DNA from 2 places in the Streptomyces sp. NPDC002935 genome. Region 1 is predicted to be linked to the other one. Evidence: riboswitches for the same ligand, from Rfam matches in the RefSeq annotation. Region 1 holds a riboswitch; the other holds the start of a gene.
What was found. Region 1 has a riboswitch for cobalamin ahead of ABZX90_RS15385 (ribonucleoside-diphosphate reductase subunit alpha). Riboswitches for the same ligand answer to the same signal wherever they lie in the genome.

Region 1 (5,003 bases):
GTTTCCCCGCCCTGCGCCGGTCGCTCGTCAAGTACACCTCCCTCTACACCGCGCTCGCCGAGGTGTACGACGTCCATCTCGCCGAGGCCGAGGAGACCATCGAGACCTCGCTGGCGACCCCGCGCGAGGCCGGACTGCTCGGCACCGACGTGGGTCTGCCCATGCTGATGCTCTCCCGCCACTCGCTCGACCGGCAGGGCGAGCCGGTGGAGTGGGTGCGGTCGGTGTACCGGGGAGACCGGTACAAGTTCGTCGCCCGCCTCAAGCGCCCGCAGGACTGAGCCACGTCGGGTGGCGCACGCGCGGGGCGGACACTCCCGTACCCGCGCGGGGCGGACTCCGTACCCGCGCGGGACAGACTCTCCCGTGCCCGTGCCCGTGCCCTTGCCCGTGCCCGTGCCCGTGCGCCGTGCGCCGTGCCGCCCGACGGTCCGGACGGACCGTCAGAATCCGTGCCCGCGAAAGGGGTTCAGCTCCTGCTGGGGCGCTGTGCGCGCCCACACGAACCCTCCACACCCGGCGTCCGGACGGGGGTGTTCCCTAAAGCGGAACCGTCGCCTAGATTGCCTGCGCGTTGCTCAGGTGATCGATGAGGGGACGGAGCCGACCCATGTCAGACCTGCCCGAAGTGAAACCACCGGTGGTGACACCGGTCCGTGTGGTGATCGCCCTCTGCCTGCTCGCGCCCTTCGTGGCGATGCTGTGGGTCGGCTCCTACACGAAGACCGACCCGGCCTTCATCGGCATCCCGTTCTTCTACTGGTACCAGTTGCTGTGGGTGCCCCTGTCCACGGTACTGACCGTGACCGCGTACCAGCTGTGGCGGCGTGACCAGCGCGCCCGCGCCGCCGCCTCGGCCTCCGCCTCCGCCGAGGGAGGTGCCGGAGCATGAACGACGGTGTGAACGGCGTCGCCCTCGGCGTCTTCGTCTTCTTCTTCCTGGCCGTCACGGTCATGGGCTTCCTGGCCGCACGCTGGCGCCGGGCCGACAACGAACACAGCCTCGACGAATGGGGCCTGGGCGGACGGTCCTTCGGCACCTGGGTGACCTGGTTCCTGCTCGGCGGCGACCTCTACACCGCGTACACCTTCGTCGCCGTACCCGCGGCGATCTACGCGGCGGGCGCCGCCGGCTTCTTCGCCGTGCCGTACACGATCCTGGTCTACCCGCTTATCTTCACGTTCCTGCCCCGCCTCTGGTCGGTCTCCCACAAGCACGGCTATGTGACGACCTCGGACTTCGTGCGCGGCCGCTTCGGTTCCAAGGGCCTGTCCCTCGCCGTGGCCGTCACCGGCATCCTGGCCACCATGCCGTACATCGCGCTCCAACTGGTCGGCATCCAGGCCGTCCTCGACGTGATGGGCGTGGGCGGCGGCGACAGCACCAACTGGTTCGTCAAGGACCTCCCGCTCCTCATCGCCTTCGGTGTGCTGGCCGCGTACACCTACTCCTCGGGCCTGCGGGCCCCCGCCCTGATCGCGTTCGTGAAGGACACCCTGATCTACATCGTGATCGCGGTGGCCATCATCTACATCCCGATCAAGCTGGGCGGCTTCGACGAGATCTTCAAGGCGGCGAGCGACAAGTACACGGCCGCGGGCGCCGGCGGGATCGTCCCCGCCGAGGCGGGCCAGTGGACGTACGCCACCCTCGCGCTCGGCTCGGCGCTGGCGCTGTTCATGTATCCGCACTCGATCACCGCGACGCTGTCCAGCCGCAGCCGCGAGGTGATCCGCCGCAACACCACGATCCTGCCGCTGTACTCGCTGATGCTGGGCCTGCTCGCCCTGCTCGGGTTCATGGCGATCGCGGCCGGTGTGAAGGTGCAGAACGGCCAGCTCGCCATCCCCCAGCTCTTCGAGAACATGTTCCCCGACTGGTTCGCGGGCGTGGCCTTCGCCGCTATCGGCATCGGAGCGCTCGTCCCGGCGGCCATCATGTCCATCGCGGCCGCGAACCTCTTCACCCGCAACATCTACAAGGACTTCATCAAGCCGGACGCGACCCCGCGGCAGGAGACCCAGGTCTCCAAGCTGGTCTCGCTCCTGGTGAAGGTCGGTGCGCTGGTGTTCGTCCTGACCATGGACAAGACCGTCGCGATCAACTTCCAGTTGCTCGGCGGCATCTGGATCCTGCAGACCTTCCCGGCGCTGGTCGGCGGGCTGTTCACCCGCTGGTTCCACCGCTGGGCACTGCTGGGCGGCTGGGCGGTCGGCATGCTCTACGGCACGATCGCCGCCTACGGGGTGGCCTCGCCGACCCAGAAGCACTTCGGCGGCAGCTCGAAGGAGATCCCCGGCATCGGCGAGATCGGCTACATCGGCCTGACGGCGTTCGTCCTGAACGTGGCCGTGGCCGTCGTCCTCACCTTCGCCCTCAGGGCGTTCAAGGCCCCGGACGGCATCGACCAGACGTCGCCCGGGGACTACACGGCCGACGCGGGAGACCCGGGGGTCGAGACGGAGCTCCCGCCGGCCACCGCGGACGCGAGCCACTAGCCACTGATTGCGAAGGAAGCGACAGCGCCGTACGACGGGCCGCCGGGCGGGAACCGGCGGCCCGTCGCCGTGCCGGGCGGGCACGGCGGGGCCCTCGCGCTCGGCCCGACGACCTCCGGCCGCTCACCTACGAGTTGACGCTCCACCACACTCCGTAGCGCTCCCCGACACCCTCCGGACACAACATGTGGGGGCACTCCCGAAGCCCGACACAAGATGTATGCTCATGGTCGCTGTCACCGCAGGGGAATCCGGTGCGAATCCGGAACTGTCCCGCAACGGTGTACTTGTGTGTGTTCGCGTACCCACGTGCCCGCACTCGCGTCAGTCCGAGGACCTGCCGACAGCGCGCCCCGGCCGTCCGGCCCGGGTGCCGACGACGTCCGGGCCTCGTGGAATTGGGCCGGTGGACGCGGTGCGCTGCTGCCCAGAAGCGCTCCCGTGTGCCCCGCTCCTTCCCGCAAGGCCCCGTGCCGAGCGAGGGAGAGCCCCACGTGACCATCGCGCCAGCCGATCCGGCTTCAGTGACCGCGCAGCAGGCCCCGGTGGAGACCGACGGTCCCGGAGCCGTGTTGTTGCGGACCCTGACGGACCTCACCGCCGACCTCACCGACGCCGACCCCGGCCGGGTCGCCGCCGCGGCGCTGCGCGGCCGGTCCGCCCGCGCCGACGAGGCCGAGCTGCGCGAACTGGCCACCGAGGCGGCCGCCGGTCTCATCTCCGAGGACCCCGTCTACTCCCGGCTGGCCGCCCGCCTGCTCACGATCGGCATCGCCGCCGAGGCCGCCTCCCAGGGCGTCACGACCTTCTCCGAGTCGGTCGCCGTCGGCCACCGCGAGGGCCTGATCGCCGACCGCACGGCCGCGTTCGTCCGGCTGCACAGCGCCCGCCTCGACGCGCTGATCGACGTCGAGGGCGACGACCGCTTCGGCTACTTCGGGCTGCGCACCCTGCACAGCCGCTATCTGCTCCGGCACCCGATCACCCGGTCGGTCGTCGAGACGCCCCAGCACTTCATGCTCCGGGTGGCGTCCGGCCTCGCCGAGGACGACACGGCCCGCTCCGTGGACGAAGTCGCCGCGCTCTACCGGCTCATGAGCCGCCTCGACTACCTCCCCTCCTCCCCCACGCTGTTCAACTCCGGTACGCGGCACCCGCAGATGTCGTCCTGCTACCTCCTCGACTCCCCGCTGGACGAGCTGGACTCCATCTACGACCGCTACCACCAGGTGGCGCGCCTGTCGAAGCACGCGGGCGGCATCGGCCTGTCCTACTCCCGCATCCGCTCGCGCGGTTCACTGATCCGGGGCACCAACGGGCACTCCAACGGCATCGTCCCGTTCCTCAAGACACTCGACGCCTCGGTCGCCGCCGTGAACCAGGGCGGCCGGCGCAAGGGCGCGGCCGCGGTCTACCTGGAGACCTGGCACTCCGACATCGAGGAGTTCCTGGAGCTGCGCGACAACACCGGTGAGGACGCCCGGCGTACGCACAACCTGAACCTCGCGCACTGGATCCCGGACGAGTTCATGCGGCGGGTGAACGAGGACGGCGTCTGGTCCCTCTTCTCCCCCTCCGACGTGCCGGAACTGGTCGACCTGTGGGGCGACGCGTTCGACGCCGCGTACCGCAAGGCCGAGGAGGCGGGTCTCGCCAAGAAGACCATCCCGGCCCGCGATCTGTACGGCCGGATGATGCGCACCCTCGCGCAGACCGGCAACGGCTGGATGACCTTCAAGGACGCCGCCAACCGCACCGCCAACCAGACGGCGGAGCCGGGCCACACCGTCCACTCCTCGAACCTGTGCACCGAGATCCTGGAGGTCACGGACGACGGGGAGACGGCGGTCTGCAACCTGGGCTCGGTCAACCTGGGCGCGTTCGTGGTCGGCCAGGACATCGACTGGGAGCGGCTCGACGAGACCGTGCGCACCGCGGTCACCTTCCTCGACCGTGTCGTCGACATCAACTTCTACCCGACCGAGCAGGCGCGCCGCTCCAACGCCAAGTGGCGTCCGGTGGGCCTGGGCGCGATGGGTCTCCAGGACGTCTTCTTCAAGCTGCGGCTGCCCTTCGACTCGCCCGAGGCCCGCGCGCTGTCCACCCGGATCGCCGAGCGCATCATGCTCGCCGCGTACGAGGCCTCCGCGGACCTCGCCGAGCGCCCCCAAGCACCTTCGACAGGCTCCGGTGCAGGGGGGACCCCCATCGGCCCGCTCCCCGCCTGGGAGAAGACCCGTACCGCCCGTGGCGTGCTGCACCCGGACCACTTCGACGTCGAGCTGAACTGGCCGGAGCGCTGGGCGGCCCTGCGGCAGCGGATCGCGGCGGTCGGCATGCGCAACTCGCTGCTGCTCGCGATCGCGCCCACCGCCACCATCGCGTCCATCGCGGGCGTCTACGAGTGCATCGAGCCGCAGGTGTCGAACCTGTTCAAGCGCGAGACGCTCTCCGGCGAGTTCCTCCAGGTCAACTCCTACCTGGTGGCCGAGCTGAAGAAGCTC
Region 2 (5,003 bases), on a different contig from region 1:
CCGAGGTGGCCCGCCAGGCGGTGGAGGCGGACGTGCACATCGTGGGCGTCTCGTCGCTGGCCGCCGGGCATCTCACCCTCGTACCGGCGCTGCGCGAGGAGCTGGCCGCGGAGGGCCGCGAGGACATCATGATCGTGGTCGGCGGGGTGATCCCGCCGCAGGACGTGCCGACGTTGCTGGAGATGGGCGCGGCGGCCGTCTTCCCGCCCGGGACGGTGATCCCGGACGCGGCGTACGACCTCGTCCAGCGGCTCTCCACCGGTCTCGGGCACGCCCTGTGATCGAACTCGACACCTATGTCAAGGGTGTGCTCGACGGGAAGCGGGCGCTCGTGGCCCGCGCCATCACGCTCGTCGAGTCCACCCGGCCCCAGCACCGGGCGCTGGCGCAGGAGTTGCTGACCGAGCTGCTCCCGCACAGCGGGAAGGCGCGGCGGATCGGCATCAGCGGGGTGCCGGGCGTGGGCAAGTCGACGTTCATCGACGCGTTCGGCACGATGCTGACCTCGCTCGGGTACCGCGTCGCGGTGCTCGCCGTCGACCCGTCCTCCAGCCGTACGGGCGGCTCGATCCTGGGCGACAAGACCCGTATGGAGCGGCTGGCCGTTGACCCGGCCGCCTTCATCCGCCCCTCCCCCACCGCCGGAACGCTCGGCGGGGTCGCCAAGGCGACCCGCGAGTCGATCGTGGTGATGGAGGCGGCGGGCTACGACGTGGTGCTGGTGGAGACGGTCGGTGTCGGCCAGTCGGAGACGGCCGTCGCGAACATGGTCGACTCCTTCCTCCTGTTGACGCTGGCCCGCACCGGGGACCAGCTTCAGGGCATCAAGAAGGGCGTCCTGGAGCTGGCCGACGTGATCGCCGTCAACAAGGCGGACGGCCCGCACACGCGTGACGCGCAGTCCGCCGCGCGTGAACTGGCCGGCGCCCTGCGGCTGATGCACGGCAAGGACGCCGCCTGGACGCCTCCGGTGCTGAGTTGCAGCGCCCGCGAGTCGGCCGGTCTGGACACCGTCTGGGACCGCCTGGAACAGCATCGCACCCTGCTCGACTCGACCGGCCGTCTCGCCGACAAGCGCCGTGACCAGCAGGTGGACTGGACCTGGACGATGGTCCGCGACGAACTCCTCGGCCGTCTGCACGCCGACCAGGCCGTACGGGCGCTCGCACCCGACCTCGAACGACAGGTGCGGGAGGGCGGGTTGACGGCGACGCTCGCGGCGGAGCGGATTCTGAAGGTGTTCGGCGGCGCGGGTTCCTGAACCGCTCGGGCGGTGGCGGGGTGACACCCTGCCACCGTTCAGGCCCGGTCATTCCGCCACCGAATACGGGATGAAGGTGCCGGTGTCCTGGTCGATCCGCACATGTCGCCCCCTTCCGGCGTGCCACCCCGTAGGCTGGCCGGTGCAGTTGGTTCGCCCCGTCCGCCAGACGGGATGCGTCGTAAGAGGGAACCCGGTGGAAATCCGGGACTGCCCCGCAGCGGTGAGTGGGAACGACCGCCGTCAAACGCACTGGGCCCGATGAACGGGGTCTGGGAAGCGACGGCCAGTAGGTGTCTCGTACGACCTCGGTACGACGAGCCGTGTCCACGAGTCCGAAGACCTGCCGACTGCCCGCGTACAACCGACTCGTGCGCGGACATCCCGGTGACCTCGTGGGCGGTCGGCGTACAGATCGGCGGACGACCGCGCTGAACGGCGCGGGGTTGCCTCCGTCCGGTTCGTCACCCCTTCGCGCTCTCGTCCCGGTGCCGGGATCTCAGGGATTCATCTCGCGAAGGAGATCTCCGTGACCACCAAGCCCGCAGCCGCGGCAGCACGGGCCACCGTGTACGGCTACCCCCGTCAGGGCCCGAACCGGGAACTGAAGAAGGCGATCGAGGGCTACTGGAAGGGCCGTGTCACCGCCGACGCCCTGCGCGCCACCGCCGCGGAACTGCGTCGCGGGAACTGGCAGTCGCTGGCCGACGCCGGTATCGACGAGGTGCCGACGGGTGCCTTCTCCACGTACGACCACGTCCTCGACGCCACCGTCATGGTCGGTGCGATTCCCGCCCGCCACCGCGCCGCTGTCGAAGTGGACGCCCTGGACGGCTACTTCGCCATGGCGCGTGGCACCCAGAACGTGGCACCGCTGGAGATGACGAAGTGGTTCGACACGAACTACCACTACCTGGTGCCCGAACTGGGCCCGGACACCGTCTTCACGGCCGACTCCACCCAGCAGGTAGCCGAGTTGGAGGAGGCACTCGCCCTTGAGTTGAGCGCCCGCCCGGTGCTGGTCGGTCCGGTCACCTATCTCCTGCTGGCCAAGCCCGCCCCGGGCGCGCCGGCGGACTTCGACCCGCTCACCCTCCTCGACCGGCTGCTGCCGGTGTACACCGAAGTCCTCGCCGACCTGCGCGCGGCGGGCGCGGAGTGGGCGCAGTTGGACGAGCCCGCGCTCGTCCAGGACCGCAGCCCGGCCCAACTGAACGCCGCCGCACGGGCCTACCGCGAGCTGGGTGGTCTCCGCGACCGGCCGAAGCTCCTGGTCGCCTCGTACTTCGACCGGCTCGGCGACGCGCTGCCGGTACTGGCCAAGGCTCCGGTCGAGGGACTCGCCCTGGACTTCACCGGGGCGGCCGGCGCCAACCTGGACGCCCTGGCCGCCGTGGGCGGACTGCCGGGCAAGCGCCTGGTCGCGGGTGTGGTCGACGGCCGTAACATCTGGGTGAACGACCTGGAGAAGTCCCTGGCCACCCTCGGCACCCTGCTCGGGCTGGCCGACCGGGTCGACGTGTCGGCCTCCTGCTCCCTACTCCACGTGCCCCTCGACTCCGCCCCGGAGCGGGACATCGAGCCGCAGATCCTGCGCTGGCTCGCCTTCGCCCGTCAGAAGACGGCCGAGGTCGTCTCCCTGGCCAAGGGGCTCACCCAGGGCACCGGCAGCATCTCGGCCGAACTCGCCGCCAACCGCGCCGACCTGGCCTCTCGGGCGAACTCGCCGATCACGCACGACCCGGCCGTCCGGGCCCGCGCCGCCGCCGTCACGGAGGCCGACGGCCGCCGGTCCCAGCCGTACGGCGAGCGCGTAGCGGCCCAGCGCGCCCACCTCGGTCTCCCGCTGCTGCCGACCACCACCATCGGCTCCTTCCCGCAGACCGGCGAACTGCGCACCGCGCGCGCCGATCTCCGCGCGGGCCGGATCGGCACGGTCGGCTACGAGGAGCGCATCAAGGCCGAGATCCAGGAGGTGATCGCCTTCCAGGACAAGACCGGTCTGGACGTCCTGGTGCACGGCGAGGCCGAACGCAACGACATGGTCCAGTACTTCGCCGAGCAGCTCACCGGTTACCTGGCGACGCGGTACGGCTGGGTGCAGTCCTACGGCACCCGCTATGTCCGCCCGCCGATCCTGGTCGGCGACATCTCCCGCCCCGAGCCGATGACGGTGCGCTGGACGACGTACGCCCAGTCGCTGACCGATCGCCCGGTCAAGGGCATGCTCACCGGGCCGGTCACCATGCTCGCCTGGTCCTTCGTCCGCGACGACCAGCCCCTCGGTGACACCGCCCGCCAGGTCGCCCTGGCCCTGCGGGACGAGGTGAACGACCTGGAGGCGGCCGGGAGTTCGGTGATCCAGGTCGACGAACCCGCGCTGCGCGAGACACTCCCGCTGCGCACGGCCGACCGACCGGCGTACCTGGCGTGGGCCACGGAGGCGTTCCGGCTCAGCACGAGCGGAGTCCGCCCGGACACGCAGATCCACACGCACATGTGCTACGCCGAGTTCGGGGACATCGTCCAGGCCATCGACGATCTCGACGCCGACGTCATCAGCCTGGAGGCGGCCCGCTCCCGCATGCAGGTCGCGCGGGAACTCGCCGCGCACGGCTACCCGCGCGAGGCGGGACCCGGCGTGTACGACATCCACTCCCCGCGCGTTCCGAGCACCCAGGAGGCCGCCGAACTCCTGCGGGCCGGGCTGAAGGCCATCCCCGCCGAACGGCTGTGGGTGAATCCCGACTGCGGCTTGAAGACCCGCGGCTGGCCCGAGACCCGCGCCTCACTGGAGAACCTCGTCGCCGCCGCCCACACCGTCCGCGGGGAACTCTCGGGGTCCTGACACGGTGGAGGTCCGCACAACGCGAGAGGGGCCCCCGGATGGTTCCGAGGGCCCCTCTGGTGTCCCGCAGGATTCAGTTCGCGGCCGGAACCGAGCGCCCGGACGGGACTGTCGCGGGCTTGGGATTGAGCATCCGCTCGGCCAACTCGCCGAAGACCAGGCCGAATCCGACCCACAGTGTGGTCTGGATGGCCAGGGCGGAGAGCCGGAAGCGCCAGAGAAGGGTGGCGGGGAAGTCCCGCGGCACCTCGTTGATCACGGGCAGGAACTCGTAGGCCAGGCCGATCACGACGGCGAAGGCGGCCAACGCGGCGACCGTCGCGTACCAAGTGCCGAGCCTGGGCGCCAGGCGCTTGCCGAGGATGGTGGCGCCGATCGCCAGGAGCACGCTGAGCACCATCATCAGGAAGTACAGCGTGGTCCGCTTGCCGATGGTGTCGGGGTCGCCGACCGACGGCGGATTGGCCGGGTACTTCAGGAACGGCACGACGTACACGGCGAGCAGTGCGGTCCCGGACAGCAGGAGCGCGGTCGCGCGCGGGCCGAAGCGGCCCACACGGCCGAGCGCGAAGCAGTAGGCGAGCGCCGCGATACCGCCGAAGGCGATTCCGTAGATGAGGACACCGGTGGCCAGGCCGGCGGTGGACTGGAGGCTGCGGGAGACGAGTTCGACCTCGTGCTCGTGCCCGGAGGCATGAGCCTCCTCGAAGCCGATCGCACTGTCGACGCTCGGCTCACCGAGGAAGTAGGCGACGACCAGGGCGACTACACCCGCGCCGAGACCGGCGAGCATGCCTCGCACGAGCAGGTTTCTTACCGTTGCGGAGTTCATGAGTGTGCGCTGTCCCTCGCGTCAGTGGCAGGGGAAACCGAGCAGGTGGCGGGCATCGTGCA

Region 2: linked by a shared signal. The riboswitch ahead of metE (5-methyltetrahydropteroyltriglutamate--homocysteine S-methyltransferase) and the one ahead of ABZX90_RS15385 (ribonucleoside-diphosphate reductase subunit alpha) in region 1 are both predicted to bind cobalamin.

The regions. Positions count from the first base shown of each region.
Region 1 is NZ_JBEXNW010000010.1:810-5,812, forward strand. Features, by position in the region: gene ABZX90_RS15370 (GntR family transcriptional regulator) at 1-281, shown strand, start outside; gene ABZX90_RS15375 (DUF3311 domain-containing protein) at 611-892, shown strand; gene mctP (monocarboxylate uptake permease MctP) at 889-2,499, shown strand; cobalamin riboswitch at 2,710-2,859, shown strand; gene ABZX90_RS15385 (ribonucleoside-diphosphate reductase subunit alpha) at 2,994-5,003, shown strand, end outside.
Region 2 is NZ_JBEXNW010000011.1:157,445-162,447, forward strand. Features, by position in the region: gene scpA (methylmalonyl-CoA mutase) at 1-281, shown strand, start outside; gene meaB (methylmalonyl Co-A mutase-associated GTPase MeaB) at 278-1,261, shown strand; cobalamin riboswitch at 1,394-1,627, shown strand; gene metE (5-methyltetrahydropteroyltriglutamate--homocysteine S-methyltransferase) at 1,791-4,109, shown strand; gene ABZX90_RS17385 (CbtA family protein) at 4,183-4,941, opposite strand; gene ABZX90_RS17390 (CbtB-domain containing protein) at 4,963-5,003, opposite strand, start outside.